DNA from 2 places in the Micromonospora sp. C81 genome. Region 2 is predicted to be linked to the other one. Evidence: riboswitches for the same ligand, from Rfam matches in the RefSeq annotation. Region 2 holds a riboswitch; the other holds the start of a gene.

Region 1 (15,816 bases), on a different contig from region 2:
TGGTACGGCCCGAGAGTCAACGGGCGCAGCGCGGGCATGGTCGAGACAGTCACCGGACAAGTGTACGGGGCCCCGACCGGCGCTTATCGCGTCGGCCGAGGCCCCGTGCACACAGCCTCAGCAGCCGGGCAGACGCTCGATCAGGTAACGCTCGACCTGGTCCAGGGAGACCCGCTCCTGGGCCATCGTGTCCCGGTTGCGCACCGTCACGGCGTTGTCGTCCAGCGTGTCGAAGTCGACGGTCACGCAGAACGGGGTGCCGATCTCGTCCTGCCGGCGATAGCGGCGGCCGATCGCCTGCGAGTCGTCGAACTCCACCACCCAGCGCTTGCGCAGCAGCGTCGCGAGATCCTTGGCCTTCGGCGACAGCGCCTCGTTGCGGGACAACGGCAGCACCGCCACCTTGACCGGGGCGAGTCGCGGGTCGAACCGCATCACGGTGCGCTTGTCCACGCCGCCCTTGGTGTTGGGCGCCTCGTCCTCGTCGTACGCCTCCAGCAGGAAGGCCAGCACCGCACGGGTCAGACCAGCGGCCGGCTCGATGACGTACGGCATCCAGCGCTCACTCTTGGTCTGGTCGAAGTACGACAGGTCGACGCCCGAGTGCTTGCTGTGCGTGGAGAGGTCGAAGTCGGTGCGGTTGGCGACCCCCTCCAGCTCGGCGAACTCGGTGCCACCGAACTGGAAGCGGTACTCGATGTCCACCGTCCGCTTCGAGTAGTGCGAAAGCTTCTCGGCGGGGTGCTCGAAGAGGCGCAGATTGTCCGCCGAGAGGCCGAGGTCGAGGTACCAGTTCCAGCGCTCCTGGAGCCAGTACTCGTGCCACTGCTCGTCGGTGCCCGGCTCGACGAAGAACTCCATCTCCATCTGCTCGAACTCGCGGGTCCGGAAGATGAAGTTACCCGGGGTGATCTCGTTGCGGAACGACTTGCCGGTCTGCGCGATGCCGAAGGGCGGCTTCTTGCGGGCGACCGTCTCGACGTTCTTGTAGTTGACGAAGATGCCCTGCGCGGTTTCCGGGCGCAGGTAGTGCAGCCCCTCGTCGCTCTCCACCGGGCCCAGGTAGGTCTTCATCAGGCCGTTGAACATCTTCGGCTCGGTGAAGGTGCCCTTGTTGCCGCAGTTGGGGCAGTTCAGCTCGGCCAGTGAGGTCAGCGGCTTGCCGTGCTTCTCCGCGTACGCCTCTTCCAGGTGGTCCGCCCGGAAGCGCTTGTGGCAGAACTGGCACTCGGTGAGCGGGTCGACGAACTCGGCGATGTGACCGGACGCCTCCCACACCTTGCGAGACAGGATCACCGCAGAGTCCAGGCCCACGACGTCGTCGCGCTGCTGGACCATGGTCTTCCACCACTGCCGGCGGACGTTCTCCTTGAGCTCCACGCCGAGCGGACCGTAGTCCCACGCCGATCGGGTGCCTCCGTAGATCTCGCTGGAGGGGAAGACGAAGCCTCGTCGCTTGGCGAGGCTGACGACGGCGTCGATACGGTCGGCTGGCATGTTTCCTCCTACGCCGGCTGGCGGTCGGCGGGGGCGAGATGTGGATGGAACGGTCAGTTCAGGACAACGGTACGACCACCGTCGCCCTGAGCCCAGCAGAATACCGGGGGCGGGTCAGCTCACCCCGCAGACCTCCACGCCGCCGGTCTCCCCGTCCTGCCCGAGCCTGACCTGCTGCTGCTCCCGGTCACCACCGGCGAGTGTCACGTCGACCGGCACGGTCAGGCTGGTGGTGTCCACCTCACCCACACGGAACGCCGAGACCTGAGGTTCGGCGGAGGCTCGCCGCTCGAACTCGGGCCGGGACTCACGCCGCTGCGCGTCGTCGCAGAGCTGCTCGTACGCCCGCCCGTAGTCCCGCTCGACCAGCGCCTGGTAGTAGTCACCGGTCACGGTGCGGGCCTGCTCCCGGATCGCCTGCACGCCGCTGACGGCCAGGCCGACGACGGCGGTGCCGCCCCCGCCACAGCAGAGCACCACGGCGAGCGCGCCGACGCCGAGGCCGATCCAGAGCCGAGTCCGGCGACCCTCGGTGGGCGGCGCGGCGAACGGCGGAGCCACCCCGGGACCGGGTGGCGGGGCGGGTGCGGTCATAGGAGCAGCGTAGTGTCCGGCGGCTCAGCGGTAAGGACCCGCAGCCCGATCACTCTCGGCGACGACCACCGCTCCGCCGGGTGCCGCGGTCGCCAGCGCCTCGTACGCGGAGGGTTCGTCGACCGACTCGGCGAGCAGCGGCACGGCGCTGACCTTGACTTCGAAGGCCCCCAGGGCCCGCCGGTACGTGCCGACCGACTCCCATTCGGTGACCAGCGACCAGTGCCGGGGGTCGTCGAGCGCCCGGACCAGTTGACCGCGCAGGTAGCCGCGGCAGGCGGCCAGGGCGGTGAGGGCGGCGTGCGCCCGTTCGGTGAAGTCGTCGGCGACATCGACGTCGACCACGAACCGGTTGGTCACCAGCAACGGTGGTCCCTCCTCGTAGAGTCTGTGGGATGCAGCGTACGCAGCGCCCCCTGCTCGCCCGGTTGGCCGGGGCGAACCCGACGTCGGTGTTCCTGCTCACCCTGGTGGTGGTGCTGGTGGCGTTCTTCACGCCCGGGGTGATCGGCGGGCTGCTGACGCTCGCGCTCGCCGCAGGCCTGATCGCCCTGTTGGCGACGACCTGGGCGGTTCAGGCGCCGCAGACCCGCCTGATTCGACTGGTGATGCTGACCCTGCTGGTGACGGTGGGCCTCGCCAAGCTGCTCTGACATGCAATCATGCGTTTTTGACAATCATTATCGTTGCCACGGACAGTTGACGACATGACCAACCGCACCACGTACCGTGTCCTGGCCGCCGCGACCGCCCTCCTTGCCCTGGGTGCCGGGGCCGGCTGCTCCAGCGGCGACGCCGCCGGCGCCGATCCCCAACGGGTCGACGTGGTGGCCGCGTTCTACCCCCTCCAGTTCCTTGCCGAGCGGATCGGCGGCGACGCGGTCCGGGTGACCAACCTGGCCAAGCCGGGTGCCGAGCCACACGACCTGGAGCTCAACCCGAGCCAGGTCGGCCAGGTCAGCGACGCGGAGCTGATCGTCTACCTCAAGGGTTTCCAGCCGGCGGTGGACGACGCCGTCGCGCAGAACGGTGGCGACCGGGCGTTCGACGTGACCAGCGTGCAGCCGCTGCTGGACGCGTCCGCCGGCGGGCACGACCACGAGGGCGAGGAGGGGCACACCGAGGAGAGTGGCGGCAAGGACCCGCACGTCTGGCTCGACCCGACCCGGCTGGCCGGCATCGGCGACCAGCTCGCCCAGCGGCTCGGCAAGGCCGACGCGGCCCACGCCGCCGACTACACCGCCCGCGCCGCGGCGCTGCGCGCCGACCTGACGACCCTGGACGGGGAGTTCAAGCAGGGCCTGGCGACCTGCCAGCGGCGCGAGATCGTCACCAGCCACGCCGCGTTCGGCTACCTCGCCGACCGCTACCAGCTCGACCAGGTCGGCATCACCGGGCTGAGCCCGGACGTCGAGCCCTCCCCGCAGCGGCTCGCGCACGTGATCGAGGAGGCGAAGGAGCACCAGGCCACCACGATCTTCTTCGAGACGCTGGTCAGCCCGAAGGTCGCCGAGACAATCGCCGGTCAGGTCGGCGCGAAGACCGCGGTGCTGGACCCGATCGAAGGGCTCGCCGCCGGCAGCAACGGGGACTACCTTTCGGTGATGCGTACCAACCTGCAGACCCTGCAGACGGCCTTGAGCTGCTCGTGACCTCACCTGTCATCACCGTCGAGCACGGGGTCGTCGGATACGACGGCCGCCCGGTGCTCCGGAACATCTCGCTCACCGTGACCGCCGGAGAGGTGGTCGCGGTGCTCGGCGCGAACGGCTCCGGCAAGTCCACCTTGATCCGCGCCGTGCTCGGGCTGGTGCCACTCAGCGCCGGCTCGGTCGCCCTCTTCGACCGGCCGTTGCGCCGGTTCCGGCAGTGGGCGCGCATCGGGTACGTCCCGCAGCGCCTGGGCGCCGGTGGTGGCGTTCCAGCCACCGTCCGCGAGGTGGTGGCCTCCGGCCGGCTGGCCCGCCGGGGGGTGCTCCGCCCGCCGGGTCGAGCCGACCGGGTCGCCGTGGACGCCGCGCTGCTCGCGGTCGGGCTCGCCGACCGGGCGGGCGACCCGGTGTCCACGCTCTCCGGCGGCCAGCAGCAGCGCACCCTGATCGCCCGTGCCCTGGCCGGTGAACCGGAGCTGCTGGTCCTCGACGAGCCCACCGCCGGGGTGGACGCGGCCAGCCAGGAGGCGTTCGCCGGCGCGCTGCGCGACTTCGTCGGCAACGGTGGGACGGTGCTGCTGGTCGCCCACGAGCTGGGCCCGCTGCGACCGGTGATCAGCCGGGCGGTGGTCGTCCACGAGGGTGGCATCGTCCACGACGGCGCGGTGCCGGACCCGGCGGGCCATCACGCGGAGCCCGACCACGACCACGTGCACCCGCACTGTTACGACGAGCCCGCCGGGCTGTGGAGCAACTGACGCATGGAACTCTTCCAGTACCCCTACATGCAGCGCGCCCTGATCGCCGCGCTGGTGATCGGCCTGGCCGCGCCGGCGCTCGGCATCTACCTGGTGCAGCGCCGGCTGACGTTGATCGGCGACGGCATTGGGCATGTGGCGCTGACCGGCGTCGGGGCGGGGCTGCTGCTCAACCGCTCACCGGTGCTGGTCGCGGTGATCGCCGCCACCATCGGCGCGATCGCCATCGAGGTGGTCCGCGCCCGCGGGCGTACCTCAGGTGACCTGGCCCTGGCCCTGCTCTTCTACGGCGGCATCGCCGGTGGCGTGCTGCTTGTCGGCCTCTCCGACGCTACGAGCGCCAACCTCAACGAGTACCTGTTCGGGTCGCTACTCACCACCTCCCTCGCCGACGTGATCACCGTCGTGGTGCTCGGCGCGGCGATCCTGGTCACGATGATCGCGTTGCGGCCGGCGCTCTTCGCGGTCAGCCACGACGAGGAGTACGCCCGGGTCTCCGGTCTCCCGGTGCGCACGCTGAACCTGCTGATCGCGGTCGCCACCGCGGTCACCGTGACCATCGCGATGCGGGCTGTCGGGGTGCTCCTGATCAGCGCGCTGATGGTGGTGCCGGTCGCCACCGCCCAGCAGGTGACCCGGGGCTTCCGCAGCACGATGGTCGCCGCGATGGCGCTCGGGTTCTTCGCCGCCGGTTCCGGTGTCTGGGTGGCTGCTACGGCGGACACCGCGCCGGGCGCCTCGGTGGTGCTGGTGGCGATCGCCTCGTTCCTGGTCGTGGCCGTGGCCGGCGGCGTCTGGCGGACGTTGCGCCGCCGGGCGACACCGACCGACGCTCCGACGCCGGAGCCGCACGAGGTCGTGCTGAGCTGATCCTGATCAGCGAAGCGTCGGTGGTAATGGGTACCGTTGCGGAATGACCAGCGCGACGGGCTACGACGGGTTCGACGGGGCCAGCGAGTTGCTCCGCGCTCTGTCCGCGCCGATCCGGCTGGCCATCGTCAGCGAGCTGGCCGGCGGCGAACGGTGCGTGCACGAGCTGGTGGAGAAGCTCGGTGCCGCACAACCGTTGGTCTCCCAGCACCTGCGGGTGCTGCGCGGCGCGGGAGTGGTGCGAGGCTCCCGCCGCGGTCGGGAGATCGCCTACAGCCTGGTCGACGAGCACGTCGCGCACATCGTGGCAGACGCGGTCAGCCACGCCGGGGAGGGATCATGAGCGAGAGCACCGCCGCGGTGCGCAACACCCGGCAGCGCTCGGCGGTGAGCGCGCTGCTGGGCGAGATGGAGGGCTTCCACAGCGCCCAGGACCTGCACGCCATGCTGCGGCAGCGCGGCGAGCGGGTCGGCCTCACCACCGTCTACCGCACCCTGCAGGGGCTCGCCGACGCCGGCGAGATCGACGTGATGCGCCCACCCGGCGGCGAGCACCTCTACCGCCGGTGCAGCGAGGGGCACCACCACCACCTGGTCTGCCGGGCCTGCGGGCGCACCGTCGAGGTGGCCGGCCCGGCGGTGGAGAGCTGGGCCGACCGGGTCGCCGCCCAGCACGGTTACGCCGATGTCAGCCACACCCTGGAAATCTTCGGCACCTGCCCGACCTGCGTCCGCTGACTCAACACCGCGGACTGGTCGCCGCGTCTTGAGGCAGCAATATCCCCGATGTTGCTGCCTCATTCGACAGCGAGGCAGCAATATCGCCGATGTTGCTGCCTGCCCTGGCCGCCCGGGCCGTCCCGCCGGCTGATCTGACGGGTGCCGCGCCGGGCCGTTCGTGACACGCTGTCCGGCGTGAAAATCTATGCCGATCGGTTTCCGACCGCCGCCCGTCAGTTGCTCACCGACCTGCTCGTCGTCGCCTGGGTGTACGTGGCGATCCGCGGCGCGCTGTGGCTGCACGACCTGGTGCAGAAGCTCGCCGTACCGGGGCAGAAGCTGGAGGGCGCGGGCAGCGGCCTCGCCGACAACCTCGCCGACGCGGGCGGCAAGGTCCGCCGGGTCCCGCTGGTTGGCGACGAGCTGACCGCACCCTTCCAACGGGCCGCCGACGCGGCCCGGGGGCTCGCCGACGCCGGCCGCGACCAGCAGCACCTGGTCGACCAGCTCGCCCTCGCCCTCGCCATCGCGGTCCTGATCTTCCCGCTCGGCATCGTGCTGCTCGGCTGGCTGCCGCTGCGGGTGCGCTGGATGCGCCGGGCCGGGTCAGCGGCGAAGCTGGCCGTCGGACCGGCCGGCCGGGACCTGCTCGCCCTGCGCGCACTGGCCACCCAGCCGCTGGGCAAGCTGACCCGGATCGCGCCGGACGTCGCCGAGGCGTGGCGACGTGGCGACGACGCGACCGTCGACGCCTTGGCCGCGTTGGAGCTGCGCCAACTCGGCCTACGCGGCAGGAGCCGCTAAGGTCTTCGGGTGTTCTACTTCCTCCTCGTCATCGCCGTCCTGCTGCTCGGCTACGCCGCCGTCCTGGTCTCCTTCGTGCGACGGGGCAAGAAGATCCCACCCGCGGCGTACCTGGCGCTGGCCGGGCTCAACGGCCTGATCCTGGCCGGGGTGCTGGCCTGGGCGGTCGCCCGCTGACCGGCGCCATCGACGCGGCCGCCGACCAGCCCGGCCGCCGACCAGCGTGACCACCGACCAGCCCGGCTTACGGCTTCGGTGGGATGCGGCGGCGGACGTCCTCGGCGGTGGACGGGCCGGGTGACCAGGCGGCCACCCACGGCAGCTCGTCGGACGGGGTGAGCACACCCTCCTCCAGACCCGCGTAGCGGCCGGCGAGGATCCGCTTCGCCGCCGCGGTGTCGACCGAGTCGGTGTTGTCCCACAGTGCGGCGAACAGGGCGTCCACCCGCACCCGCGCCTGCCGACAGAACAGGTCGGCCAGCTCCACGTTTTCCGGTCGGCTGTCCCGTTCGGCGACGGCCCGGACACAGACCGCGGACATCGCGAACAACTCGGCGCCGATGTCCACCACACGGCCCAGGAACGCCTGCTTACGCTCCATCTTTCCCTGCCAGCGGGACATCGCGTAGAACGTCGAGCGGGCCAGCTTGCGCGACGAGCGCTCGACCTGGCGCAGGTGCGCGGCGAGCGGCCCGAACTCGGCGTACGCCGAGGGCCTCTGCCCTCGACCCACGGCGAGGGTGGGCAGCCACTTCGCGTAGAAGGCACCGGCTCGGGCGCCGGCCCGTGCCTTGCGGCCCAGCCCAGCGTCCGGGTCGATGATGTCGCCGGCCACCGACAGGTGGGCGTCGACCGCCTCCCGGGCGATCAGCAGATGCATGATCTCGGTGGAGCCCTCGAAGATCCGGTTGATCCGCAGGTCGCGCAGCATCTGTTCGACGGCGGCCGGGCGTTCGCCACGGGCGGCCAGCGAGTCGGCCGTTTCGTAGCCGCGCCCGCCCCGGATCTGGATCAGCTCGTCGGCGATCTTCCAGGCCATCTCGCTGGCGTACAGCTTGACCAGTGCCGCCTCGATCCGGATGTCGTTGCGGTCGTCGTCGGCGAGCAGGCAGCAGAGGTCGAGCATGGTCTCCATGCCGTACGTGGTGGCGGCGATGAAGGACAACTTCTGCGCGACCGCCTCGTGCTCGCCCACCGGCCGGCCCCACTGGACCCGGTCGGCCGCCCAGCCCCGGGCCACGTTCAGTGCCCACTTGCCGGCACCCACGCACATCGCCGGCAGCGAGAGCCGGCCGGTGTTCAGCGTGGTCAGGGCGATCTTCAGACCCTTGCCCTCGCCGCCGATGACGTTCTCGGCGGGTACGAACACGTCGTGGAACCGGGTGAGGCTGTTTTCCAGGCCGCGCAATCCGATGAACTCGTTGCGCCGCTCGACGGTGATGCCCTCGCTGTCGCCCTCCACCACGAACGCGGTGATCCCGCCCCGACGCCCCTCGGTGGCGGGCACCCGGGCCATCACCACCAGCAGGGTGGCCACGATGCCGTTGGTGGCCCAGAGCTTCACCCCGTTGAGCCGATAGCCGGTGCCGTCCTCGGTCGGCTCGGCGATGGTGCCCAGGCGGGCGGGGTCGGAGCCGACATCGGGCTCGGTGAGCAGGAACGCGGACACCTCACCCGCGGCGAGGCGGGGCAGGAAGAGCTGCTTCTGCTCGGCGGTGCCGAACATCTTGAGCGGCTGTGGCACCCCGATCGACTGGTGCGCCGAGAGCAGCGCGCCGATGGCCGGGCTGACGGACCCGGCCAGCATCAGCGCCCGGCAGTAGTGCAGGTTGCTCAGCCCGAGCCCGCCGTACTTCCGGTCGATCTTCATGCCGAACGCGCCGAGGTCGGCCAGACCGTGGAACACCGAGTCCGGAATGGACGCGTCGCGTTCGATGGCGGCGCCATCGACCTCGGTCGTCAGGAAGGCTCGCAACCGACCGAGGAACTCCTCGGCGCGCGCCACGTCGTCCGGGTCGGACCGGGGCCACGGGTCGATCAGGTCCAGCCGGAACCGACCGAGGAACAACTCCTTGCCGAAGCTGGGTCGGTCCCAGGTGGACTCACGGGCGGCCTCGGCGACCTGCCGGGCCTCCTTCTCGGAGACCTGCCCGGCCTCCCTGGGCAACGGGGCCGCGGCACCGGCGGTGCTGGGCGCGGCTTCGGAGTCGGGGCCGTCCGGTGCCGGTCGGCCGTCCTGCGTCGTGGTCACGGCTGCCCCCTCGAAGCTCGGTGCGGCTGCGTCGACGTGCGCGACTACCCGCCACGCTACCCCCGGTTGTTACCCAGGGGTAGCGCTGCGTGAAGATCTGCGCGATCAGCGATCAGCGACCGGCGATCGTGTCCGGGTCGTCGTCATCGTCGTCGATGTCGTCCTCACCCCAGTTGCGCCGCGCGAACGGCAGGATCACCCAGAACGCGAGGAACCAGATTCCGGTCAGGGCGCTGAGCAGGAAGGCGATCGGCCGGTCCAGCACGAAGTCGGTGATCAGCAGCACCGCGCTGACCATCGCGATCAGCATGAAGGCGAGACCACCGGTGGCCATCCGGTGCGCGAAGCGCACCAGCTCCGGCTTGCGTCCCTGCCGGAACAGCGCCCGGTGGAACGCCACCGGCGAGATGATCAGCGCGGTGGCGGCGGCCGCCGCGAGCAACGCCACGATGTAGACGTCCCGCTGGAACTCCGTGGTCTCGGTGAACCCGTTGCTGAACGGCAGGGTGAGCAGGAAGGCGAAGAGGATCTGCACGCCGGTCTGTGCGACCCGCAACTCCTGGAGCAGGTCGGCGAAATTGCGCTGCCAACGCTGCTTGTCGGTCTCCTTGGACACGCGCTACCTCCGGTGAGACGCTACTGCCGGCGGTCCCGGCCGCCGGCAGCAACGCCAATGCCCCACCCGCCCGAGCGCGAAACAGGTTCACGACATCTTCCGTTCACCTCGGGGACGCAGGTCGGTCACCAGCATCAGCCAGCGCCGATGCCTGGCGACCGGAAGCACCGCGGGGCGGCGTCAGGACCCGCGACGGATGCGGCCCGCGTACCGGGCCTCCAACGCCGTGTTGTGCGCGTCGCCGTCCGGGATGTTCGCCGACAGGTAGACCGGTGGCCGCTCCCCCGCTGCCAGCAACCGCGCCACCACCTCCACGGTGATCTGCTGGGCGAGCAGCGCAGCGGTGATCGAGGAGACCGCGCCGACCGCACCGCCACCGGGAAGCGGCAGCGTCGCGTCGCCGTACGGGGCGCCGTTGTCGAGCACCACGTCGGCGATGTCGCCCAGCTTGCGCCCGGACGGGTGCCGGGAGGTCATCCGACCGGAGTGCTGCGCCGAGGTGATCGCGACCAGCCCGTGGCCACGTTCCTTGACCAGCGTGGCGAACTCCACCATCGCGCCGTTGACCCCGGAGTTCGAGGCAAGCACGAAGACGTCGGTGGGCCGCACCGGCGCCAGCTCGTAGAGGCGGTGCGCGACCGACGGGTCCCGTTCCAGCATCGGGCCCAGCCGATCGGCCGGTTCGCCGCCGAGCAGCACCAGGTCGCGGAGGGCGATCCGGTTGGTCGGCACCAGACCGCCCGCCCGGCCGGCGATCTCCATGGCGAGGGCCTCCGAGTGCCCGGTGCCGAACGCGTGCACCACGCCGTCGGCGCGTACGGCGTCGGCGATCAGATCCGCGGCCCGCCCCACCGCCTCCCGCTGGCTTTCGGCCACCCGGCCGATCGTCTCGGTCACCACGGCCAGGTAGTCCTCGGCACTCACCGTCATGCGTCCTCCGTCGTCCGATTGCGGGCCAACCAGTGCACCGCGAAGTCGACCGCCGCCCGCTGGCGCATCAACCTGCCGGTCCCGGCACCCACCGGGCCGGTGCGAACCTCTCCGGTGGCCTCCAGGGCCGCGCCCAACGCGTCGAAGTCACCCGCGTCGAGCCGTACGTCCTGCCACCACACCCATTCCCGGCCGCCGTCGGCGGTGCGCACCGCAGCGCCGACCCGCTCCCGGGGCGAGCCGGGGCTGCGGTATTCGGCCAGGTGCAGCGAGGTGCTCGCGGAGTGGCCGACACCGAGCAGCAACACGTCGGCGTCCAGGTCGTAGAGCCGGCCCAGCGGGGACTGCTCGCCGAGCATGTCGGCCAGGGCGTGCCCGGTCACCACCTGCTCGGCGGCCGGCCCGAGCGCGGCGAACGACACCTGGGGATGCGAGCTGCGCAGAGCGCCGGGCCAGCCGCGGACCGTCTCGGCGAGCGCCCCCATGAACCGGCTCGGGGTGATCGCCGGGTCGAAGCCGGGCATCTCCGAGCGGATCAGCGGCCACCAGTCCGCCGGCACCGGCGGGTTGCGCCACTGGGCGGGATCGCTGTTCTCCGGTGTGTGGGTGGGCACGACGATCGTGCCGTCCGGACCGAGCGCGTCGCGCAGGGCCAGCACCACCGCGTGCGGACCACCGCTGATGAATCCCAGCGGACGGAGGCCGGCGTGCACCAGCAGCGTCGCGCCGGGGCGTACGCCCAGCAGGCGTAGTTGCGCGGCGATCGAGCGGCGGCTGCCCGGCCCGCTGCCGTCCGTCGTCATGATGGCCCTCCCCCGCTGACCCGCACGACTCAGGCCGTTGCGCTGACTCGGGCCAGGACCGCCTCGGCGAGCGGGCCCGGGGCCGCGTCCGGGATCCAGTGGCTCACACCGGCCAGTTGCACAAAGCGGTAGTCCCCGGTGACGTTCGCCGCACACGCCTCGGCGGCGGTCCGGCCGATGGCGACGTCCCGGTCACTCCAGACGTACGTGGTGGGCACCGCGACCGGGCCGACCGCTGCCAGGTCGGAGCGGGACATCGCCCGGTACCAGTTCAGGGCGGCGGTGAGGGCTCCCGGCTCGCGCATCGGGTCGGCGTAGCGGTCCACCCGGGGCCCGTCGCCCACCCCGCCGAGCAGTTTGCGCAGCGCGGTGGCGTGCCACGCCAGCAGCACCTTCTCCGCCTTGTCCGGCTTACGGAACAGCGCAATGTACGACGAGCGGGCCTTCTGCTGGCTGTCGTTGGCCAGGGCGTGCGCCATGGCCGCCGGATGTGGCACGGACACCGCCGTCAGTGTGCGGACCCGCTCGGGGTGCCCGGCGGCGACCGCCCAGGCCACGATCGCGCCCCAGTCGTGGCCGACCAGGTGGACGGCGTCCAACCCGAGGGCGTCGAGCACCGCCACCACATCGGCGACCAGCTCGGGGATCCGGTAGTCCGCCACCGCCGTGGGCCGGGCACCCGGCGAGTAACCGCGCTGGTCCAGCGCGTACGTGCGCAGCCCGGCCGCGTGCAGCGCCGGCACGACGTCGTCCCACTCGCCGCTGTGCTGTGGGAACCCGTGCAACAGCAGGACGGGTACGCCCTCCGGCGGACCACCGGCGGTTACCTCGAACGTGAAGCCTCGCGCGTCAACCCGCATGATCGGAAGCGTACCCAGCCGACGACGGGGCAGTTGCCCGCCGCAGGTCAGGCGGATGCCCTCCTGGGCCAGCGGCCCACGTCGGTGTTAGCGTCAGCGAGACAACTTCACATCCGACAGGGGAGCGCACAGCGCTGAGAGTGCGGGCATGCCCGCAGACCCTCGAACCTGATCTGGGTAATGCCAGCGCAGGGAGTTCGGTCGACCTCCAGCCGCGCCGCAGTCCGGTGCCACCGGACGCGGCGTGCGTCTTCTCCTGGTTCGCACTCACGAACTGGGAGCAACACATGAAATCCACCACCGACACACACCGTTGGCGGACCATCGACATCGTGGTCGCCTCGGTGATCGCGGTCGCCTTCGGCGTCATCTTCTGGGCCTGGGGACTGGTCTGGAGCGCCACCGAGGGTGCGTTCGCCTTCTTCCCGCCGGCGCAGGCGCTGCTGTACGGCGTCTGGCTGATGCCGGCCGTGATCGGCGGTCTGGTCATCCGCAAGCCCGGTGCTGCGCTCTACTGCGAGACGGTGGCCGCGGTCCTCTCCGCGCTGCTGGGCAGCCAGTGGGCCGGCACGGTGATCCCGCAGGGCATCGTGCAGGGCATCGGCGCGGAGCTGGCGTTCGCCGCCTTCCGGTACCGGTCGTTCCGGCTGCCCACCGCAGTGGTGGCCGGCGCGCTGACCGGTCTCAGCGCCGCGCTGTTCGACTTCTTCATCTGGAACGTCGACTACGCACTGGCCGACTACCGCATCCCGTACGCGCTGATCACCATCGTCAGCGCCACGGTGATCGCCGGAGCGGGCGGCTGGCTGCTGACCAAGGCCCTGGCCAACACCGGTGTCCTGGACCGTTTCCCGGTAGGCCGGGACCGCGCCCTGATCTGACCCCACCACTCGCGTCGATCATGAGGTTGACGGGCGGATGGATCTTCAGAACCACCGTCAACCTCATGATCGACCGTGCAGGGTGGAGCCGGGGCTTGGGAGGGGGTGTTTGGTGGGCGGGGTACTGCTGCGGGGGTTCGGTTGGCGGCACGCCGGGCGGCGCGCGTGGGCTCTGCGCGGGGTCGACCTGCGGGTTGAGGTCGGGGAGCGGGTGCTGCTGCTCGGGCCCTCGGGGGCCGGCAAGAGCACCCTGCTCAGCGCCCTCGCCGGGCTGCTACCCGAGGACTCCGGCGAGCAGGAGGGCACCGTCGAGATCGACGGGCTCGACCCCCGCAAGGGCCGGGAACGGGTCGGCATCGTCTTCCAGGACCCGGAAACCCAGCTGGTGATGGCCCGCTGCGGCGACGACGTCGCGTTCGGGCTGGAGAACCGGGGAGTGCCCGCCGACGAGATCTGGCCCCGGGTGGACGAGGCGCTGCACCGGGTCGGCTTCCCGTACTCCCGGGACCGCAACACGGCCGCACTGTCCGGCGGCGAGCAGCAACGCCTGGCCCTGGCCGGCGCGCTGGCCCTGCGCCCCGGCCTGCTGCTGCTCGACGAGCCGACCGCCAACCTCGACCCGGCCGGGGCCGAGCTGATCCGGCAGGCGGTTGCCGGGGCGCTGGACGCCGACACCACGCTGATCCTGGTCGAGCACCGGGTCGCCGAGGCGCTGCCACTGGTCGACCGGGTGGTCGTCCTGGACCCGGGCGGCGGGGTCCGTGCGGACGGCACGCCCGAGGCGGTCTTCGCCGCCCACGGCGCCGCCCTGGCCGCCGAGGGAGTCTGGGTGCCGGGTCACCCCATCGCGCCCCGGCGGGCCACCGCCGCTCCGGGCGAGCTGTTGCTCACCGCCGACCGGCTCGGCCTGCCACCCCGGCTGGCCTCCACCGATCTGGCGGTACGCGCCGGAGAGGCACTCGCCGTACGCGGACCCAACGGCGCCGGCAAGTCCACCCTGGCGTTGCTGCTCGGCGGGCTGCTCCGGCCAGGCACCGGCCGGGTCAACGCGTCAGCCGAGTTGGCCGGCGCGGACCATCGCACTCCCCCGCACCGCTGGCGGGCACCCGCGCTGACCCGGCGGATCGGGTCGGTCTTCCAGGACCCGGAGCACCAGTTCGTCACGAGCACCGTCTTCGACGAGCTGGCGCTCGGCCCGCGCCGCACCGGTCAACCCGAGGCAGCCGTGCGGGAGACCGTAGCCGGGCTGCTGGAGCGACTACGACTGGATCGGCTCGCCGCCGCCAACCCGTACACCCTCTCCGGGGGCGAGGCGCGGCGGCTGAGCGTGGCGACGGCCCTGGCCACCGCGCCCCGTCTGTTGATCTGCGACGAACCGACCTTCGGCCAGGACCGGCGGACCTGGCGGGAGCTGGTCGACCTCTTCGCCGAGCTGCGCGACGCCGGGCACGGCGTGGTCGCGGTCACCCACGACGCGGACTTCGTCGCCGCTCTCGCCGACCGCACCGTCACCCTGCACCGTCCCGTGACCGGCGACGGTGCCCGATGATCAGCATCGAACCGGTCGCCGCGCCCGGTGCGCCGTTGGCCCGCCGCAACCCGGTGGCGAAGGTCGCCGCGGCGCTGGTCTTCTCGTTCACCCTGCTGGCCACCCTGGACCCGGTGGCCCCGGCGATCGCCATCGCGCTCGAACTCGCCGTACTCCCGCTGTTCGGCATCCGCTACCGGGTGCTGGCCCGGCGGGCCTGGCCGCTGCTCCTCAGCGCCGCCGGCATCCTGGTCACCCTGGTGCTCTTCGCCGCCGACAGGTCCGGTCGGGTCCTGCTGGACGCCGGGCCGGTGTTCGTGAGCACCGGCGTGCTGCTCACCGCGCTCGGCCTGGTGCTGCGGGTCTTCGCGGTGGCACTGCCGGGCGTAATCGTCTTCGCGACCACCGACCCCACCGACCTGGCCGACGCGCTGATCCAGAACGCGAAGGCGCCGGCCCGGTTCGCCATCGGGGCGCTCGCCGCGTTCCGGCTGGTGCCGCTGCTCGGTCAGGAGTGGCAGATGATCAGCATGGCCCGGCGGGCGCGGGGCGTCGACGCGGGACGCAACCCGGTGGCGAAGCTGAGACTGTTCGCCTCCACCGCGTTCGCGCTGCTGGTCGGGGCGATCCGCCGGGGCACCCGGCTGGCCGTGGCGATGGACGCGCGTGGCTTCGACGCCGGCACGCCCCGGACCGTGGCCCGCCGGCAGCGCTTCACCCGGGCCGACGGGCTGCTCGTCGCCGGGGCAGCCACCCTGGCCGCCGGCGCACTGACCACGAGCATCCTCCTCGGCAGCTTCCGCCCCCTGATCGGCTGACCTGACCCCTTCTGCCCACGCAGGGGCGCCGCCCGGCGTCCGTTCGCGTCGCCGCGCCCGCATGATCCGCACAACATCAGGGATGGTGCTGCTTCGTTGGGCGGTGAGGCAGCACCATCCCTGAAGTTGCTGTCTGCCTCACCGCCCGCGGGGTCGGGACAGCGCGCCGGGTGGGTGCGGGGTCGGTCAGCTGCGGCGGAAGGCGTAGCGGCGGCTCTGGCCGGCTTGTTGACC
Region 2 (15,816 bases):
CCGAGTCGGACCAGCAGGTCGGCGACCTCGCCGGTGGCGGCGACGGCACAGCTGGCGCTGGACTGGGTCTTGACGACCTCGTAGCTCGGCTGGCCGTCGTTGAGCTTCAAATCCTTGCCGGGGAAGAGTTCCTTGGCGGTGAGCGGGGCCTGGTCGGTGTCCCGGGAGTCCAGGGTGAGCCGTTGCGCCGCGGCGGACGTCGGGGCGGCGTTCGGCTGGAACGTCGGGGTGGCCTGCGGTTGCTGGTCGCGGTTGTCGAGCAGCGCGGCGGCGCCCAGGCCGCAGAGGGCGAGCAGCACCAGGACGGCTGCGCCGCCGATCAGCACCTGCCACAGTCGGCCGCCGCCGCGTCGGGCTGATGGCTCGATCGGCGACGCGGAGCTGTAGACGTGGCCGCGGGGCGTGGCGGGCGGCGTCTCGGCACGAGCCGGCCGTGGCGGTGGTGGCGGGGGTGGCGACGACGACGGCAGCGAGAGCTGGTTCGCTCGCGGCAGCGACGGCGTGGGGAAGCGCGACGGAGAGGGCCCGGCGGGCGGGGGCGGACCGGCGCCGAGCACCGACAGGTCGGACCCGGGCTCCGGGTACTCCTCGAAAGCGTCCTCATCGGACTCGTACCGATACACCATGTCGCCCAGAGTAAGAGCCATTGTCCCTTTTGGGGATAATATCCAGGAAATGTGTGCGTAGGCCGTGTCATGGCCGGCCCGGGCCGGTGCGAGAATTGCCGGCGTGACCGGCGACCACTACTTCACCGCGCAGCCTGCCAGCGACGCCCCGGCGCGCGAGATCGAGTTCTCCGTCGCCGACCGCGACTACCGGCTCGCCTCGGCCGGCGGGGTCTTCTCCGCCAGCCGGCTCGACCCGGGCACGGCGGTCCTGCTGCGCAAGGCCGAGCTGCCCGCAGCCGACACCAGCGGCGACCTGCTCGACCTGGGCTGCGGATTCGGGCCGATCAGCTGCGTGCTGGCCGACCTCGCGCCCGCGAGCACCGTCTGGGCCGTCGACGTCAACGCCCGCGCCCGCGAGCTGACCGCCGCCAACGCGGTCCGGATCGGCGCCGGCGACCGGGTCCGGGTCAGCGCGCCGGACGACGTGCCGGCCGACGTCTCGTTCGCCCAGATCTGGTCCAACCCTCCCATTCGGATCGGTAAGGACGGGCTGCACGACCTGCTGCTGCGGTGGCTGCCCCGCCTCGCGCCGGACGGTGTCGGCTGGCTGGTCGTCGCCCGGCACCTCGGCGGCGACTCGCTGCAACGCTGGCTCACCGAGCAGAGCTGGCAGGTGGAGCGGCACGCCAGCCAGAAGGGCTTCCGGGTGCTGCGAGTCACCCGGTAATTGGATATACCCTCCGCCCCTCGCTGGGGCAGGATCCCCGCGTGGGATACGTGGACGTGGCAGGGGTCGGGCACATCCTGCCCGACGGTAGGGAACTCTTCGCCGACGTGTCGTTCCGGGTCGGGGAGGGCGCCAAGGTCGCCCTGGTCGGCCCGAACGGCGCGGGGAAGACGACGCTGCTGCGGATGGTCGCCGGTGACCTGCCGGTGCGGAGTGGCGTCGTCGCGCGCGCCGGTGGGCTGGGCGTCATGCGCCAGTTCATCGGCATGATCGGGGACGAGTCGACGCTCGCCGACCTCGCCCTGTCGCTGGCCCCGCCCGCGCTGCGCGACGCCGGCCGCCGGCTCGGCGAGACCGAGACGGCCATGCGGGCGGCCGAGGCCCACGGCAAGTTCAGCAACGCCGCGGGCAAGGCCCAGTTGGCGTACGCCGACGCGCTCGGCGCCTGGGGCGAGGCCGGCGGGTACGACGCCGAGGTGCTCTTCGACACCGTCGCGACAATCGTGCTCGGCCTGCCCTGGGACACCGTGCGGGACCGGCCGGTGCGCACCCTCTCCGGTGGCCAGCAGAAGCGCTTCGCGTTGGAGCTGCTGCTGCGCGGCCCGGACGAGGTGCTGCTGCTCGACGAGCCGGACAACTTCCTCGACGTGCCCGGCAAACGCTGGCTGGAGGCGCGACTGCGCGAGTCGACCAAGTCGGTGCTCTACGTGTCGCACGACCGCGAGCTGCTGGCCCAGAGCGCCGACCGGGTGGTCGCCGTCGAGGGTGGCAGCGCCTGGGTGCACCCGGGTGGCTTCGCCAGTTGGCACTCCGCCCGGGTGGCCCGGCACGCCCGCCTCGACGAGCTGCGTCGTCGCTGGGACGAGGAGCACCAGAAGCTTCGCGAGCTGATGCTGATGTACAAGCAGAAGGCCGCGTACAACGACGGGTTGGCCTCGCGCTACCAGGCCGCGCAGACCAGGCTGCGCAAGTTCGAGGAGGCCGGGCCGCCGCCCGTACCGCCGAAGGACCAGGACATCCGGATGCGGCTGAGCGGCGGGCGGACCGGCAAGCGCGCGGTCATCTGCGAGCAGCTTGAGCTCGACGGCCTGACCTTCCCCTTCGACCTGGAGATCTGGTACGGCGACCGGGTGGCGGTGCTCGGTGCCAACGGCAGTGGCAAGTCGCACTTCCTGCGGTTGCTGGCCCGGGGCGGCACCGACCCCGACCCGGCGAACGGGCCGGTCGACGGGGCGGGCGCGCTCGCCCCGGTGGCGCACGACGGCACGGCCCGCCTCGGTGCCCGGGTCCGACCCGGTCACTTCTCCCAGACCCACGACCGGCCGGAGCTGATGTCGAAGACGCTGGTCGAGATCCTCTGGCGGGGTGACGAGCATCGCACCGGGATGGACCGGCACGCGGCGATGGGGGTGCTCAGCCGCTACGAGTTGGCCGCGCAGGGCGACCAGCGCTTCGGCACGCTCTCCGGTGGGCAGCAGGCCCGGTTCCTGGTGCTGCTGCTGGAGCTGTCCGGGGCGACCCTGCTGCTGCTCGACGAACCCACCGACAACCTCGACCTGGCCAGCGCGGAAGCACTGGAGGCGGGTCTGAACGCGTTCGACGGGACGGTGATCGCGGTCACCCACGACCGCTGGTTCACCCGGTCCTTCGACCGGTTCGTGCTGTTCCGGGGTGACAACGAGGTGGTGGAGACTCCGGAGCCGGTCTGGGACGTCGGGTGATCCCCGCCGACCTGCCCGACCGGCTCTGCGCCGTCGAGGGGGTGGTCGCCGTGGCGCTCGGTGGTAGCCGGGCACGTGGCGAGCAGCGCCCGGACTCGGACTGGGATCTGGGTCTGTACTACCGGGGCGAGCTGGACGTCCCCGCGCTGCGCGCGGTCGCCGTGACGGTTGCCGACGACGCCGACGTCGCGCTCACCGCCCCGGGTGGATGGGGCCCCTGGGTCGACGGCGGTGGTTGGCTGCGGATCGGCGGGGTCGCCGTGGACTGGATCTACCGGGACCTCGACCGGGTGCACCGGGTCTGGACGGACTGCCGGACCGGGCGGTTCGAGGTCGGGGTGCAGGCCGGGCACCCGCTCGGGTTCTACTCGTCGGCCTATGTCGGTGAGGTGGCGCTGTGTCAGGTGCTCGCGGATCCGACCGGCGAGCTGGCCCGGTTGAAGGAGCAGGCCGGGGAGTATCCGCCCGCACTGGCCGATGCCCTGGTGGCGAGCGGCTGGGAGGCAGGGTTTCTGCTGGCCGGCGCGGCCAAGGCCAGCGCCGGAGGGGACAGCGGGTACGTCGCCGGCTGCCTGTTTCGGGTGGTAGGGGTGCTCGCCCAGGTGCTGCACGCCCGAGCGGGCCGGTGGCTGGTCAACGAGAAGGGGATGATCGCCGCCGCAGGGCGGCTGCCCGGGGCACCGCCGCACTTCGAGCAGCGGGCGCAGGCACTGCTCGGCGCCGTCGGCCACAGCCCCGCCGAGTTGGCCGCCACCATCGGTGCTGCCCGCGAGCTGGTCACCGAGGTGGTCGGCTGAGCCGCCGCCGAGGTGGACCGCAGCCAGCGGGCATAGGGTGGATCTCGTGACTGAGATGACCTATCGCCGGTTGGGCGACTCCGGGCTCGTGGTGTCCGTGGTCGGCATCGGCTGCAACAACTTTGGCCGGAAGCTCGACCTCGACGGCACGCGCGCGGTGGTGGACGCCGCCCTGGACGCCGGCATCAACCTCTTCGACACCGCCGACATCTACGGCGAACCGCAGGGCGGCTCCGAGGAACTGCTCGGGCAGGCGCTCAAGGGGCGCCGGGACGACGTGGTGGTGGCCACCAAGTTCGGCATGGACATGAACGGCCTCAACGGGCCGGACTTCGGTGCCCGGGGTTCGCGGCGCTACATCGCCCGTGCCGTGGAGGCGTCGCTGCGTCGGCTCGGCACCGACCACATCGACCTCTACCAGATGCACGAGCCCGACCCGGGCACCCCGATCGACGAGACCCTCGCCGCCCTGGACGACCTGGTCCGCGACGGCAAGGTGCGTTACCTGGGCAACTCCAACTTCGCCGGCTGGCAGATCGCCGACGCGGACTGGGTCGCGTCGTCCAACGGTCGGGCCCGCTTCATCAGCGCCCAGAACCACTACAGCCTGCTGGAGCGCTCGGTGGAGACCGAGGTCATCCCGGCCTGCGAGCGGTTCGGCCTCGGCATGCTGCCGTTCTTCCCGCTCGCCAACGGGCTGCTCACCGGCAAGTACAAGCGCTCGGGTCAGCCGCCGGCCGGCAGCCGACTCTCCGGCGGTGGCCGGTACGCGGAACGGCTCGCCGCAGCCGACTGGGACACCATCGAGGCGATCGAGGCGTACGCGGCCGAGCGGGGTCTGACGATGCTGCAGGTGGCGATCGGTGGGCTGGCCGCCCAGCCGGCGGTGACCTCGGTGATCGCCGGTGCCACCACGCCCGAGCAGGTGGTGGCCAACGCCGCCGCCGGCACCTGGGAACCCAGCGACGAGGATCTGACGGCGCTGCGCGCCATCCTCTGAGCGCGGAGGGCGACCGCCGGCGCGTGATCCACTCGCGTTCCTTGAAGTCGGGGCGTCCTGCGGTCCGGGAAGCCCCGACTTCAAGGATGTCGAGTCGATCAGTCGTTCTGCGTACCGGTGCGGCGGCGGCCGAAGAGCATGGCCACCCCCATTGCCGCGGCGACGAGCACGAGGCCGGCCGCCGCGAACGGCCACCAGCCGGCACCCGCCCCGCGGTCTCCGTCAGTCGTTCTGGTCACCGCGACCGGTGCGGGCACCGGTGGTGACTGTGCTGCCCGGGCCTGCACCGTGGCGGTGGCCTCGCTCTTGAGCGGAGCGGGGGAGCTCACCGTCACCTTCCACGTGCCGGTGGAGAGCACCGGGCCGCTGCTGTAGAAGCCCTGCCCCTCGGGCTGTGGCTCCAGTTGCACCGGCCCGACCTTCTGCCCGTCCGGGCCGGTGGCGGTGAGGACCAACCGCACCACCCGGTCCAGCCGGCGGCCGTCGGCGTAGACGGCCTGGATGGTGACACCCTCAGCCCCGTCACCGGCCACCGTCAGTTTGAGCTTGTCGGCCTGAGCGGCCGCCGGGGCAGCGGAGAACAGGGTCAGGGCCAGCCCGACGAGAACGGCGGCCAACACCTTGCGGATACCCGTCACGGACATCTCCTCACTACCTACGAGGGAGGCCCCTCCCCGACGTCGTGACGTCGGGGAGGGGCCTCGTCGGATCAGAGCTGGCGACCGGGTGCGAGCCGGGTGGCATCCTCACCCAGGCGTCCGGTGCCCTTGATCGGAGCGCCGTCGTTCGCCTTCACCCCGGCCTTGCTGGCCGCGCCGCCGAGCCGGACGATCATGGCGTCGGCGTCCCGGATCAGGACGTCCCGGATCTCCGCCTCGGCCACCAGTGTGGCGTCGGCGGCCAGCGCGCGGAAGGCGGTCAACTGCTTGATCGCCTTGTTGTCGTTGCCGGCCGCCTCGGCCTGACGGGCCGCGTCCAGCTTCGCCGTCAACTGCTTGTGCGCCTTGGCCGAGAGTCGACCCGTCGCCTTGAACCGGTCCAGCAGGCCCTGCATGTCCCGGAACGAGGTGGTGACGAAGAACCGGACCGCAGAGGTGGTCTGGTTGCCCGCCTTGTCGGTCGCGGTCACGGTCAGCTCGTGCAGGCCGAGCGGCAGCTCGTACATGGCCTGCAGAGTGCCGCTGGCGTACGCCCTGCCGTCCAGCTGGCCGACCACGGACGCGATGCCCGAGGTCGGGTCGACGGCCTGCCAGGACACCCGAACGTCCTGGCTGTCACCGTAGAGCTGGCCGTCGGCGATCCCGGACACCAGCAGCGTCGGCTTCGTGCCGTCGATGCGCAGCACCGCCGACTTGAGCGTCTCGGCGTTGCCCGCCTTGTCGGTCGAGCGGAACAGCAGCTCGTGCTGGCCGTCACCGGTCACCTCGACCGGCGTCGTGTACGGCGTCCAGGTGCCACCGTCCAGGGACCACTCCACCGTCTTGACGCCGGAACCGGCGTCGGTCGAGGCCAGCACGACCGGGATCGTCCCGTTGTGCCAGCCGGCGTCGTTCGCCGGAGCGAATGTCGCCGTGGTGACCGGCGCGGTGGTGTCGATCTTGACCGTGACGGTCTTCGTCGACTCCACGTTGCCCGCCTGGTCGGTCGAGCGGAACCGCAGCTCGTGCTCGCCGTCCCCGCTGACCGCCACCGGAGCGGTGTAGGCCGTCCAGGTGGTGGCACCGTCCAACTGGTACTCGGTGCTGGCGAGCCCGCTACCGCCGGCCTCGTCGGCGGCGGTGAGGGTCACCGTCACCGGCCCCGTGTGCCACCCCTCGGTCGGGGTGCCGGACACCGTCGCCGTGGTGACCGGCGCGGTCTCGTCGGCGACCTTCGTGCTCAACCGGAAGTAGTCGAACGCGGCGGTCTTCGAGGCGGTCTGGTTGGCGCCGAGGGTGAACAACCCGACCTTCGGGGTGGCACCCACCGCGCTGTTCGTCAGCGCCTCCAACGCGGTCCAGGTCGTCCCGTCGGCCGAGTACGACGCGGTGAACGTGTCACCGGTGCGGGCCAGCCGCAGGTGCCACACCGCCGAGGTGAGGCTGGCCGCCTCCGGCTGCGGGTTCTGCACTGTCCCGGCGATCTCGCTGCGGAACTCGATCCGCCGCGTCACCGCCTGGCCGGCCTGGTTGTCCGCGATGAAGTCCAACTTCAGGTAGTTGTCGTCGTCGGCCTGCACGAGCAGACCGGCCTGCTGGTACTGCTCGTTCAGCAGACTGCCGTCGACCTTCGTCTCCAGGGTCCAGTCGCCGGACGGCGCGGTCTGGAGGATGAAGTTCTTCGGCCCGGTGTTGTCGGTGCCGTAGATGTCACCGTTGGGCACGTCGATCCGCAGCGCGCCATCGGTGACCCGGTAACCGTTCGGGTCCTCCCGCGTGATGGCGTCCCAGCGGCACTTGTCCAACGTGGAACCGGTGAACTCGTCCGACGGGTCGACCGGGCCGGCCGGGGCGTCCGGCGTGACCTGGAACGAGTCGAACGCGGCGTCGACCACGGGCGCCTCGGTGCCTCCGTTGAGCGCGAAGACCCCGATCCGCGGGTTGGTGATGCCGGCGAGCGCTGCCGACTGGCCGACCGGGGTGAAGGTCTGCCCGTCGCCCGAGGCGGCGGCGGTCAGGTTCGTCCCGTCGCTGGTGATCCGCAGGTACACGGTGTCACCCGCCGGTGCGGCGGCACTGTCGGCGGCCTCGTTGCGAGGCGTACCGGCCGTCTCCCGGATGAACTCCACCCGCCGGCTGCCGTTGTACAGCAGGTCCAGCTTGGCGTAGTTGTCGTCGTCGCCGTACACCAGCACGCCAGCCTGCTGGTAGTTCGCCGTCACCGGCAGCGTGACCTTGGTGGTCATCTCCCAGGCGCCGGTCGGAGCCGCCTGGAGCACCAGGTTGGTGGCGTCGTTGCGAGCGCCGTAGAGGTCGCCCACCGCCGTGGGCAGCCGCAGCGCGCCGCCGCTGAGCGAGTAGAGCTGGTTCTCCCGGACCACGCTGGTCCAGCGCTCCTTGTCGAGGCTGTTGCCGTTGAAGTCGTCCGAACGCGCCCCGAAGCAGGACGTGTCCGGAGCGTCGACCCGCACCGGCACCGTCGCGTACGACCTGGCGCCCTTGCTGTCGGTCACCGTGAGGGTGGCCGTGAAGGTGCCCGCGTTGGTGTAGGTGTGGCTGGCGTCCACTGTGGTCGCCGAGCCTCCGTCACCGAAGTCCCAGGCGTACGTCAGCGGGGTGTCGCCCTCGGCGTCGGTGGCCGTGCCGTCGAACTCGACGGTGACCGGCACGGTGCCGGTGGCCGGGGTCGCGGTGGCGGTGACCACCGGCGGCGCGTTCTCGGTGACGCCGCGGCCGACGAAGTCCATCCAGTTGACGTTGAACAGCGAACCCGTTCCGCCGTTCGGATCGCGGGCCACGAAGTACAGCGAGCCGCTCGCGGCACCGGTCACCGGCGCGCTCACGTCCGTGTACGTCTGCCACGCGCCGGTCGTCGGAACGGTGGCCGTGGCCACGACCGGTCCGTCGACGGCGCCCGCGTGGACCTCGATCCGACCGCCGGCGGCGGCCGAGGCGGCCCGGAACCGGATCTCGGTGATGTTCGTCAGGTCCGCCGGGACGACCGACCACCAGTCGCCGTCCTCGATGAACGCGATGCTCTGGCCGCCACCGGCGGTGTCGGCGCCGGCCTCTCGTTGCACGCCGGCGTCTCCGCCGCCGGTGCCGCCCGGCACCCGTCCGGTGGCCGTGAAGTACTCGGCCTGCTTCTGCTTGGGCTGCAGGATCTCGATGTCCCGGCCGGTGAGCGCGCCCGCGCCGCCGGCACCACCTTCGTCGGTGTAGGTGGCCTCGAAGACAGCGAAGACGTTCGCCTCGGCGCCGTGCCCGGAGGCGAGCGACGTCTGGACCGTGCCGGTGCACCCGGTGTGCTGCTCCAGCGGGTGGGCGTGCTCGTCGTGACCGAGCAGCACCTGGAGGTTCACCCGGTCACAGTCGATCTGCCCGTCCTCGGGGTCGGTCACCTTGACCGTGTAGCGGACCTGGTCACCCCAGTTGAAGAAGCCACCGTCCGGCGGGAAATCGATGCTCACCGTCGGTGCGGTGTTGCCCACGGTGATCGGCACGTTGGCCACCGCGGTACGGCCCTTCGGGTTGGTCACGGTGAGCTGGGCGGTGTAGCTGCCGGCCGTCGCGTACGTGTGTGTCGGGTTGGCCTCGGTCGAGGTCTGCCCGTCGCCGAAGGTCCACGAGTAGGTGAGCGCGCCGCCGTCCGGGTCCCGGGAGCCGGCGCTGGAGAAGGTGACAGTCAGCGGCGCCGGGCCCGAGGTCGGGTTGGCGGACGCCGCGGCGATCGGTGCGCGGTCACCGGCGGTGTAGTCGATCCGGTAGATGCCGGAGTCGTCGTTGTTGCCGCCGAACCCGGTGCCCCACTCGATCAGATAGAGCGCGCCGTCCGGACCGAACTCGAAGTCCATCGGCCGGACCATCTTCATGCCGGTGAGCAGCTGATTGATGTCCACCAACGACTTGCCGTCGGGGGTCACCTGCATGGTGTACATCTTGTTCTGGTTCCACTCGCCGAGCAGAGCCTTGCCGTCGTAGTACGCCGGCCACTTGCGGTTGGAGTTGAGGTCCGCGTCGTAGCGGTAGGCCGGGCCGCCCATCGGGGCGCCACCGCCGCCGATTTCCGGGTAGCGCGCGTCACCGGCGTAGCCGTAGTCGACGGTGGCCGGGACGACCGGCGGGAGGTTGGTCAGGCCCGTGTTGTTGGGCGAGTTGTTCACCGGCGCGGCGCAGTCGAACTTCGGGCCGCTCGGGCCGGACGGGAACGTGTAGTCGTTGTACGCCTCGTTCGTCCCGGTGCAGTACGGCCAGCCGTAGTTGCCAGGGGTCACGACGTTCCACTCGACCAAGCCCCGGGGGCCCCGGTCCGGGTTGTTCGCGTTGGCGTCCGGCCCGTAGTCCCCGACGTACAGGGTGTCGGTCTTCGGGTCGGTGCCGATCCGGAACGGGTTGCGGAAGCCCATCGCGTAGATCTCGGGGCGGGTCTTCTCAGTGCCCGGCGCGAAGAGGTTGCCCGTCGGGACGGTGTACGTGCCCTCGTCCTCCGGGTGGATCCGGATCACCTTGCCGCGCAGGTCGTTGGTGTTGGCCGAGGTGCGCTGCGAGTCGTAGTCCTGGCGGCCCGGCCGCTCGTCGAGCGGCGAGTACGCGCTCGACTCGAACGGGTTGGTGTTGTCACCGGTGGCCAGGTAGAGGTTGCCGGCGCTGTCGAAGGCCATGCTGCCGCCAGCGTGGCAGCAGGTGTTGCGCTGGGTGTCGACCCGCAGCACCTGCTTCTCGCTGGCTGGGTCGATGGTGTCGCCGGTGACCGTGAAGCGGGACAGCAGGTTGCGGGTGACCCCGTCGTTCGGGGCGTAGTAGAGATATACCCACTTGTTGGTGGCGAAGTCCGGGTCGAGCCGGATGCCGATCAGGCCGTCCTCGTTGCCGGTGAAGACGTCCAGGTCGACGGCGGTGACGGTGCTGCCGGTGTCCGGCTTGACGATCTGCACGCGACCGTCGCGCTCGATGTAGAAGACGCGCCCGTCCGGGGCGATGTCCAGCTCCATCGGGTTGCTGGTGTTGCTGTCCAGCGCGACCTTCTCGAAGTTCGAGGTCTTCGAGGCGCCGCAGTCGGCGTTCTCGACACCGGCCGCGGTCCGGATGCCGCCGAGCAGGTGGGACAGGAACTCGGGCTCGGCGTACGACTCCCGGGTGTGGCCGCCCCCGGTGTACCAGGATCGGCCGCCGTCGAAGTCCTGACACCAGGCGATCGGGTGGTCGGCGCCCATGGCACCGGCGCCCGCGGTGTAGCTCTTCTCGTCCAGGCTGGCGAGCACGTGCACGTCCGGCCGGGGGTTGGTCTGGTAGTTGTACCACTCGTCGAACCGGGACCATCGGTCCGGCAGCCCGGCGGTCGACGGGTGGGCGTGGTCCTCCACCTTGACCGTGGCCTGCTGGTTCTGTGGGTGGTTGGCGAAGTACGCGCCGACCAGGTCGCCGTACCAGGCCCAGCTGTACTCGGTGTCCGACGCGGCGTGGATGCCGACGTAGCCGCCGCCCGCCTTCACGTAGCGCTCGAACGCCGCCTGCTGCTCGGCGTCGAGCACGTCACCGGTGGTGGAGAGCCAGATCACCGCCTTGTACTTCGCGAGGTTGGCGTCGTTGAATGCGGCGCCGTCCTCGGAGTTGTCCACTGTGAATCCGTTGGCCACACCGAGCTGTTGGATAGCAGCGATGCCGGTGGGGATGGAGTCGTGCCGGAAGCCGGCGGTCTTGGAGAAGACGAGGACGGAGAAGGGATCGGCGGCGGCCTTTGGCGCCTTCGGCACCACCTGGCTGACCGGGGCTGCGGCTTTCGCATCCCGTGGGGGGACCTGGGCGGCCGCCTGGGCGGGCGTGCCGAACAGGGTGGTCGAGGCCATGGCCAGGGAGATCAGGGTTGCGGTGATGGGTACGCGGGCACGACGAGAACGGGACACGCCGCCTCCTATGTCGTAGTGACAGGGATCGCGGGAGCCGGCTCGCCGAAGACCCTCCCAGATGGAGCCGGTGGTGACACCGCGTCACGGTGCCCCCGCCAACATTTTGTCGAATCGCTGAACAAATTAATTCGGCTGGCTCAATGTCCGGCAAGATGCCGGCAGGTAACGGTTCTGCAACGGGGGGCGACATTCCGAATAGGACCGGGATGAAGCGCCCAACCTAATCCGCCATTCCGGCCCGTCGACACCCGCCTTGGCAGACCGGCGGATCTGTCGTACGGTGACACGCAAGTAACCCACGGGAGCCCGGTGTACCGGGCTGAGAGGGGGGCTGACAGCCCCCGACCGTCGAACCTGATCCGGATAATGCCGGCGCAGGGAGGAGCGTTGCCGTGCCGTCCCTGGGGCGACTGCATCTGATCACCGACACCCGACCCGGGCGAGACCCGCTCACCGTGGTCCGGGCCGCCCTCGCTGTGGCCCGAGCCGACCTGGTGGTGCAGGTCCGGGTCGAGGATTCCGCCACCGACCGCGAGACGTACGAGCTGGCCCAGCGGGTGCTGGCGCTCTGCGTGCCGTACGGGGCGACCTGCCTGGTCAACGACCGGCTGCACGTGGCGCTGGCGGTCGGTGCCGCCGGTGGGCACGTCGGGGCAGACGACCTGCCGGTCGCCGCCGCACGTCGGGTGCTCGGCCCGGCCGGCGTGCTGGGCGCCACCGCCCGTGCGCCAGGAACAGCGACCGCGGCGGTCGCGGCGGGAGCCAGCTACCTGGGCGTCGGGCCGTGCCACACCACCAGCACCAAGTCCGGCCTGCCGGACCCGATTGGGCCCGTGGGCGTACGTGCCGTCGTCGACGCCGTCGACGTGCCGGTCATCGCGATCGGCGGCGTGACCGCCGAGCGGGTGCCGGAGCTGCGGGCCGCCGGGGCGTACGGGGTGGCGGTCGTCGGGGCGGTCTCGGCTGCCGCCGACCCGGCGCGGGCGACCGCCGAGCTGATCGAGGCACTGGCGTGCTGACCGGCCGGTCGGAGTCAGCGCGATCGAGTGAGCGGGCCCGGCCGGACGTCGCGGTGGTGGGGGCGGGGCCGATCGGGCTGGCGATCGCCTGGCGCTGCGCCGCCCGAGGGCTGCGCGTGGTGGTGCACGATCCGGAGCCCGGCTCGGGGGCGTCGGCGGTGGCCGCCGGCATGCTCTCGCCGGTCGCCGAGACGTACTTCGGTGAGCGGCAGCTGACCGGGCTGCTGCTGGCGTCCGCCGCCCGCTGGCCGGCGTTCGCCGCCGAGCTGACCGCGGCGAGCGGCACCGGGATCGGCTACCGGACCGAGGGCACCCTGATGGTCGGGCTGACCGGCGACGACCTGGCCGAGGCGCGCCGACTCTGGGCGTACCAGCAGGGGTTGGGCCTGCCGGTGACCCCACTGCGCCCCAGCGAGCTGCGCGACCGCGAGCCGGCGCTCGCACCACGGCTGCGCGGCGGCGCGCTCGCGCCCACCGACCACCAGGTGGACCCCCGGCGGCTGGTGCCGGCACTGCGCACGGCCGCCCAGCGGGCCGGAGCGGTGCTCGTGCCGCAGGCGGTCGCGCGTCTGTCCGATGTGGATGCTGCGGTCACCGTTGTCGCCGCCGGCTGCGGGGCCGCCGCCCTCACTGGCCTGCCCGTCCGGCCGGTGAAGGGCCAGATCCTCCGGCTCCGCGCGCCCGACGGCGTCGCGCCGGGCTTCCGGCACGTGATCCGGGGGTACGCCGACGGCGAACCCGTCTACCTGGTGCCCCGCGCCGACGGCGAGGTCGTGCTCGGCGCGACGGTCGAGGAACGGGCGGACACCACTGTCACCGCCGGTGCGGTGCAGCGCCTGCTCCGCGCCGGAGTCGACCTGCTGCCCGAGCTGGCCGAGTACGACCTGGTCGAGGCGGTCGCCGGGCTGCGCCCGGGCACGCCGGACAACGCGCCGATCCTCGGGCCGCTGCCCGACCGGCCGGACGTGCTGGCCGCCACCGGGCACCACCGGCACGGCATCGTGCTCACCCCGATCACCGCCGACCTGATCACCGAGCTGGTGCTCGACGGCGTGCCCAACCCGCTGCTCGCGCCCTTCGGACCCGAACGGTTCGTCGGTGCCGGATCGGCCGGTCGCACACCGGCCGCGACGGGTGGACCTGAACCGACGATGGAGGGGGACCGGTGGAGTTGACCGTGAACGGGGCCGGACGCAGCGTCCCCGGTGGCGCGTCGGTGGCCGACCTGGTGCGTGACGTCGTGCCCGAACAGCGGGGGGTGGCGGTCGCGGTCAACGGCGAGGTCGTGCCCCGGGCCGGCTGGCCGGCCACTGTGCTGCGTGACGGCGACCGGGTCGAGGTCCTCACCGCGGCGCAGGGCGGGTGAGCAGCGTGACGTTCGAGCTGGGTGGGGAGACGTTCACCTCGCGGTTGATCCTCGGCACCGGCGGCGCCGCGAACCTGCACGTGCTGGAACAGGCGATCCGGGCGTCCGGCACCGAGCTGGTCACGCTGGCGCTGCGCCGGGTGGGCACCGCGCCGGGCTCCACCGGTGGGCTGCTGGAGCTGCTGGACCGGTGCGGGGTGCGACTGCTGCCGAACACCGCCGGCTGCCACACCGCGACCGAGGCGGTGAAGGTGGCCCGGCTGGCCCGGGACGCGTTCGACACCGACTGGGTCAAGCTGGAGGTGATCGGCGACGAGCGGACGCTTCTGCCCGACGGGGTCGAACTGCTCCGCGCCGCCGAGGAGCTGGTGGCCGACGGCTTCACCGTCCTGCCGTACACCAGCGACGATCCGGTGCTCGCCCGCCGGCTCGCCGACGTGGGCTGCGCCGCGGTGATGCCGGCCGGTTCCCCGATCGGCTCCGGGCTCGGCATCGGCAACCCCCACCACATCCGGCTCATCCGGCAGGGGGTGGACGTGCCGGTGATCCTCGACGCGGGCATCGGCACCGCCTCCGACGCGGCCCTGGCCATGGAGCTGGGCTGCGACGCGGTGCTGCTGGCCAGCGCCGTGACCCGAGCCGAGGACCCGGTGGCGATGGCGACCGCGATGCGGTACGCGGTCGAGGCGGGCCGGCTGGCGGCAGGCGCCGGCCGGATCGCCCGGCGCTTCCACGCGCTGCCCTCCACACCCGACGAGGGAAGACCGGACCTGTGACCCCGCCGTCCGGTGTTGTCCTGTTGACCGACCGGCTCGTCGCGCGGGGCGGGCTCGACCGGGTCGTGGCGGGAGCCGTGGCCGGGGGAGTGCGCTGGGTGGTGCTGCGGGAGAAGGACCTGCCCCGCCCCGAGCGCACTGCCCTAGCCGTCGAGCTGCGCGCGATCCTCGCCGACGTCGGCGGAACGCTCGTCGTGGCCGGCCCCGACCCGCTCGGCGGCGCCGCCGTGCACCTGCCCGCCGCGGGCCCGTACCCGCCGCCGACCCACAGCCTGGTCGGCCGCTCCTGCCACAACGAAGCCGAGCTGAACCGCCTGACCACCGAGCACTACGCGACGGTCTCCCCGGTCTGGCCCACGAAGACAAAACCGGGCTACGGCCCACCCCTGGGACCGGACGGCCTGCGAAAGCTGATCAGGACCAGCAACGTGCCGGTCCTGGCGCTGGGCGGAGTGGAAACCCCAGAACAGGTAACCGCCTGCGTCAAGGCGGGAGCCACCGGAGTAGCCGTACTGGGCGCACTCATGCGAGCAAAAGACCCCACCCAAACAGCCGCAACCCTGACCAGAGCCTTCCAAGAGGCGGTCACCCCTGTGCTGACCCAAACCCGGCGCGGGGTCACCCAGGTCTCCACGTCAGGGCTGCGGCCGACCGTGCCCACGCAGGGATCAAGCCTGACCGCCCGGAGTGGGCACGGTCGGCCGCAGCCCCCAACCGCAACCAAGGAGGAGAAGTGACCCCGCACACCATCCTCACCATCGCAGGCTCAGACTCCGGCGGCGGCGCGGGCATCCAGGCCGACCTGAAGGTCTTCGCCGCGCTGGGCGCGTACGGCACCAGCGTCATCACGGCGGTCACCGCACAGAACACCCGAGGCGTCGACGCCGTCCTGCCATTGCCTCCGCGCACGGTCACCGAGCAGTTGGACAGCGTGCTCGCCGACTTCACCATCTCGGCGGTCAAGACGGGGATGCTCGGCACCCCGGCGGTCGCCGACGTGGTGGCGGAGGCCGCACGTGCCGGCCGGCTGCCCCAACTCGTCGTCGACCCGGTGCTCGTCGCCACCAGCGGCCACCGGCTCGGCGTGGTGGGCGCGGTCGAGCGGCTGCTCCCGTACGCCACTGTGGCGACGCCGAACTGCGCGGAGGCCGCGGCCATCACCGGACGCCCGGTGGACGACGTGGCCGGGATGGTCGTGGCCGCCGAGGCGCTCGCGGCCGGCGGCCCCGACCACGTCGTGGTCACCGGGGGTGATCTG

The links. A riboswitch is a leader RNA that binds a small molecule or an ion and turns the genes downstream of it on or off. The one in region 2 is predicted to bind thiamine pyrophosphate.
Region 1: another riboswitch for thiamine pyrophosphate. It lies ahead of KBX46_RS19360 (ECF transporter S component); the one in region 2 lies ahead of thiE (thiamine phosphate synthase).

What each region holds. Positions count from the first base shown of each region.
Region 1 covers NZ_JAGPXS010000011.1:107,585-123,400, forward strand. The annotation lists gene dusB (tRNA dihydrouridine synthase DusB) at 1-38, opposite strand, end outside; gene KBX46_RS19280 (glycine--tRNA ligase) at 118-1,497, opposite strand; gene KBX46_RS19285 (hypothetical protein) at 1,612-2,091, opposite strand; gene KBX46_RS19290 (antibiotic biosynthesis monooxygenase) at 2,116-2,457, opposite strand; gene KBX46_RS19295 (hypothetical protein) at 2,487-2,744, shown strand; gene KBX46_RS19300 (metal ABC transporter substrate-binding protein) at 2,799-3,743, shown strand; gene KBX46_RS19305 (metal ABC transporter ATP-binding protein) at 3,740-4,501, shown strand; gene KBX46_RS19310 (metal ABC transporter permease) at 4,505-5,371, shown strand; gene KBX46_RS19315 (metalloregulator ArsR/SmtB family transcription factor) at 5,415-5,714, shown strand; gene KBX46_RS19320 (Fur family transcriptional regulator) at 5,711-6,109, shown strand; gene KBX46_RS19325 (hypothetical protein) at 6,287-6,895, shown strand; gene KBX46_RS19330 (hypothetical protein) at 6,905-7,072, shown strand; gene KBX46_RS19335 (acyl-CoA dehydrogenase family protein) at 7,140-9,146, opposite strand; gene KBX46_RS19340 (DUF6328 family protein) at 9,259-9,762, opposite strand; gene KBX46_RS19345 (sugar isomerase domain-containing protein) at 9,943-10,692, opposite strand; gene KBX46_RS19350 (aminoglycoside N(3)-acetyltransferase) at 10,689-11,495, opposite strand; gene KBX46_RS19355 (alpha/beta fold hydrolase) at 11,525-12,355, opposite strand; TPP riboswitch at 12,464-12,568, shown strand; gene KBX46_RS19360 (ECF transporter S component) at 12,643-13,236, shown strand; gene KBX46_RS19365 (ABC transporter ATP-binding protein) at 13,349-14,785, shown strand; gene KBX46_RS19370 (energy-coupling factor transporter transmembrane protein EcfT) at 14,782-15,582, shown strand; gene KBX46_RS19375 (hypothetical protein) at 15,769-15,816, opposite strand, start outside.
Region 2 covers NZ_JAGPXS010000027.1:63,889-79,704, reverse strand. The annotation lists gene KBX46_RS30130 (hypothetical protein) at 1-626, opposite strand, end outside; gene KBX46_RS30125 (class I SAM-dependent methyltransferase) at 730-1,335, shown strand; gene KBX46_RS30120 (ABC-F family ATP-binding cassette domain-containing protein) at 1,377-3,056, shown strand; gene KBX46_RS30115 (nucleotidyltransferase domain-containing protein) at 3,053-3,853, shown strand; gene KBX46_RS30110 (aldo/keto reductase) at 3,891-4,853, shown strand; gene KBX46_RS30105 (hypothetical protein) at 4,952-5,497, opposite strand; gene KBX46_RS30100 (ThuA domain-containing protein) at 5,563-11,394, opposite strand; TPP riboswitch at 11,686-11,795, shown strand; gene thiE (thiamine phosphate synthase) at 11,790-12,416, shown strand; gene thiO (glycine oxidase ThiO) at 12,410-13,591, shown strand; gene thiS (sulfur carrier protein ThiS) at 13,582-13,782, shown strand; gene KBX46_RS30080 (thiazole synthase) at 13,779-14,558, shown strand; gene KBX46_RS30075 (thiamine phosphate synthase) at 14,555-15,295, shown strand; gene thiD (bifunctional hydroxymethylpyrimidine kinase/phosphomethylpyrimidine kinase) at 15,292-15,816, shown strand, end outside.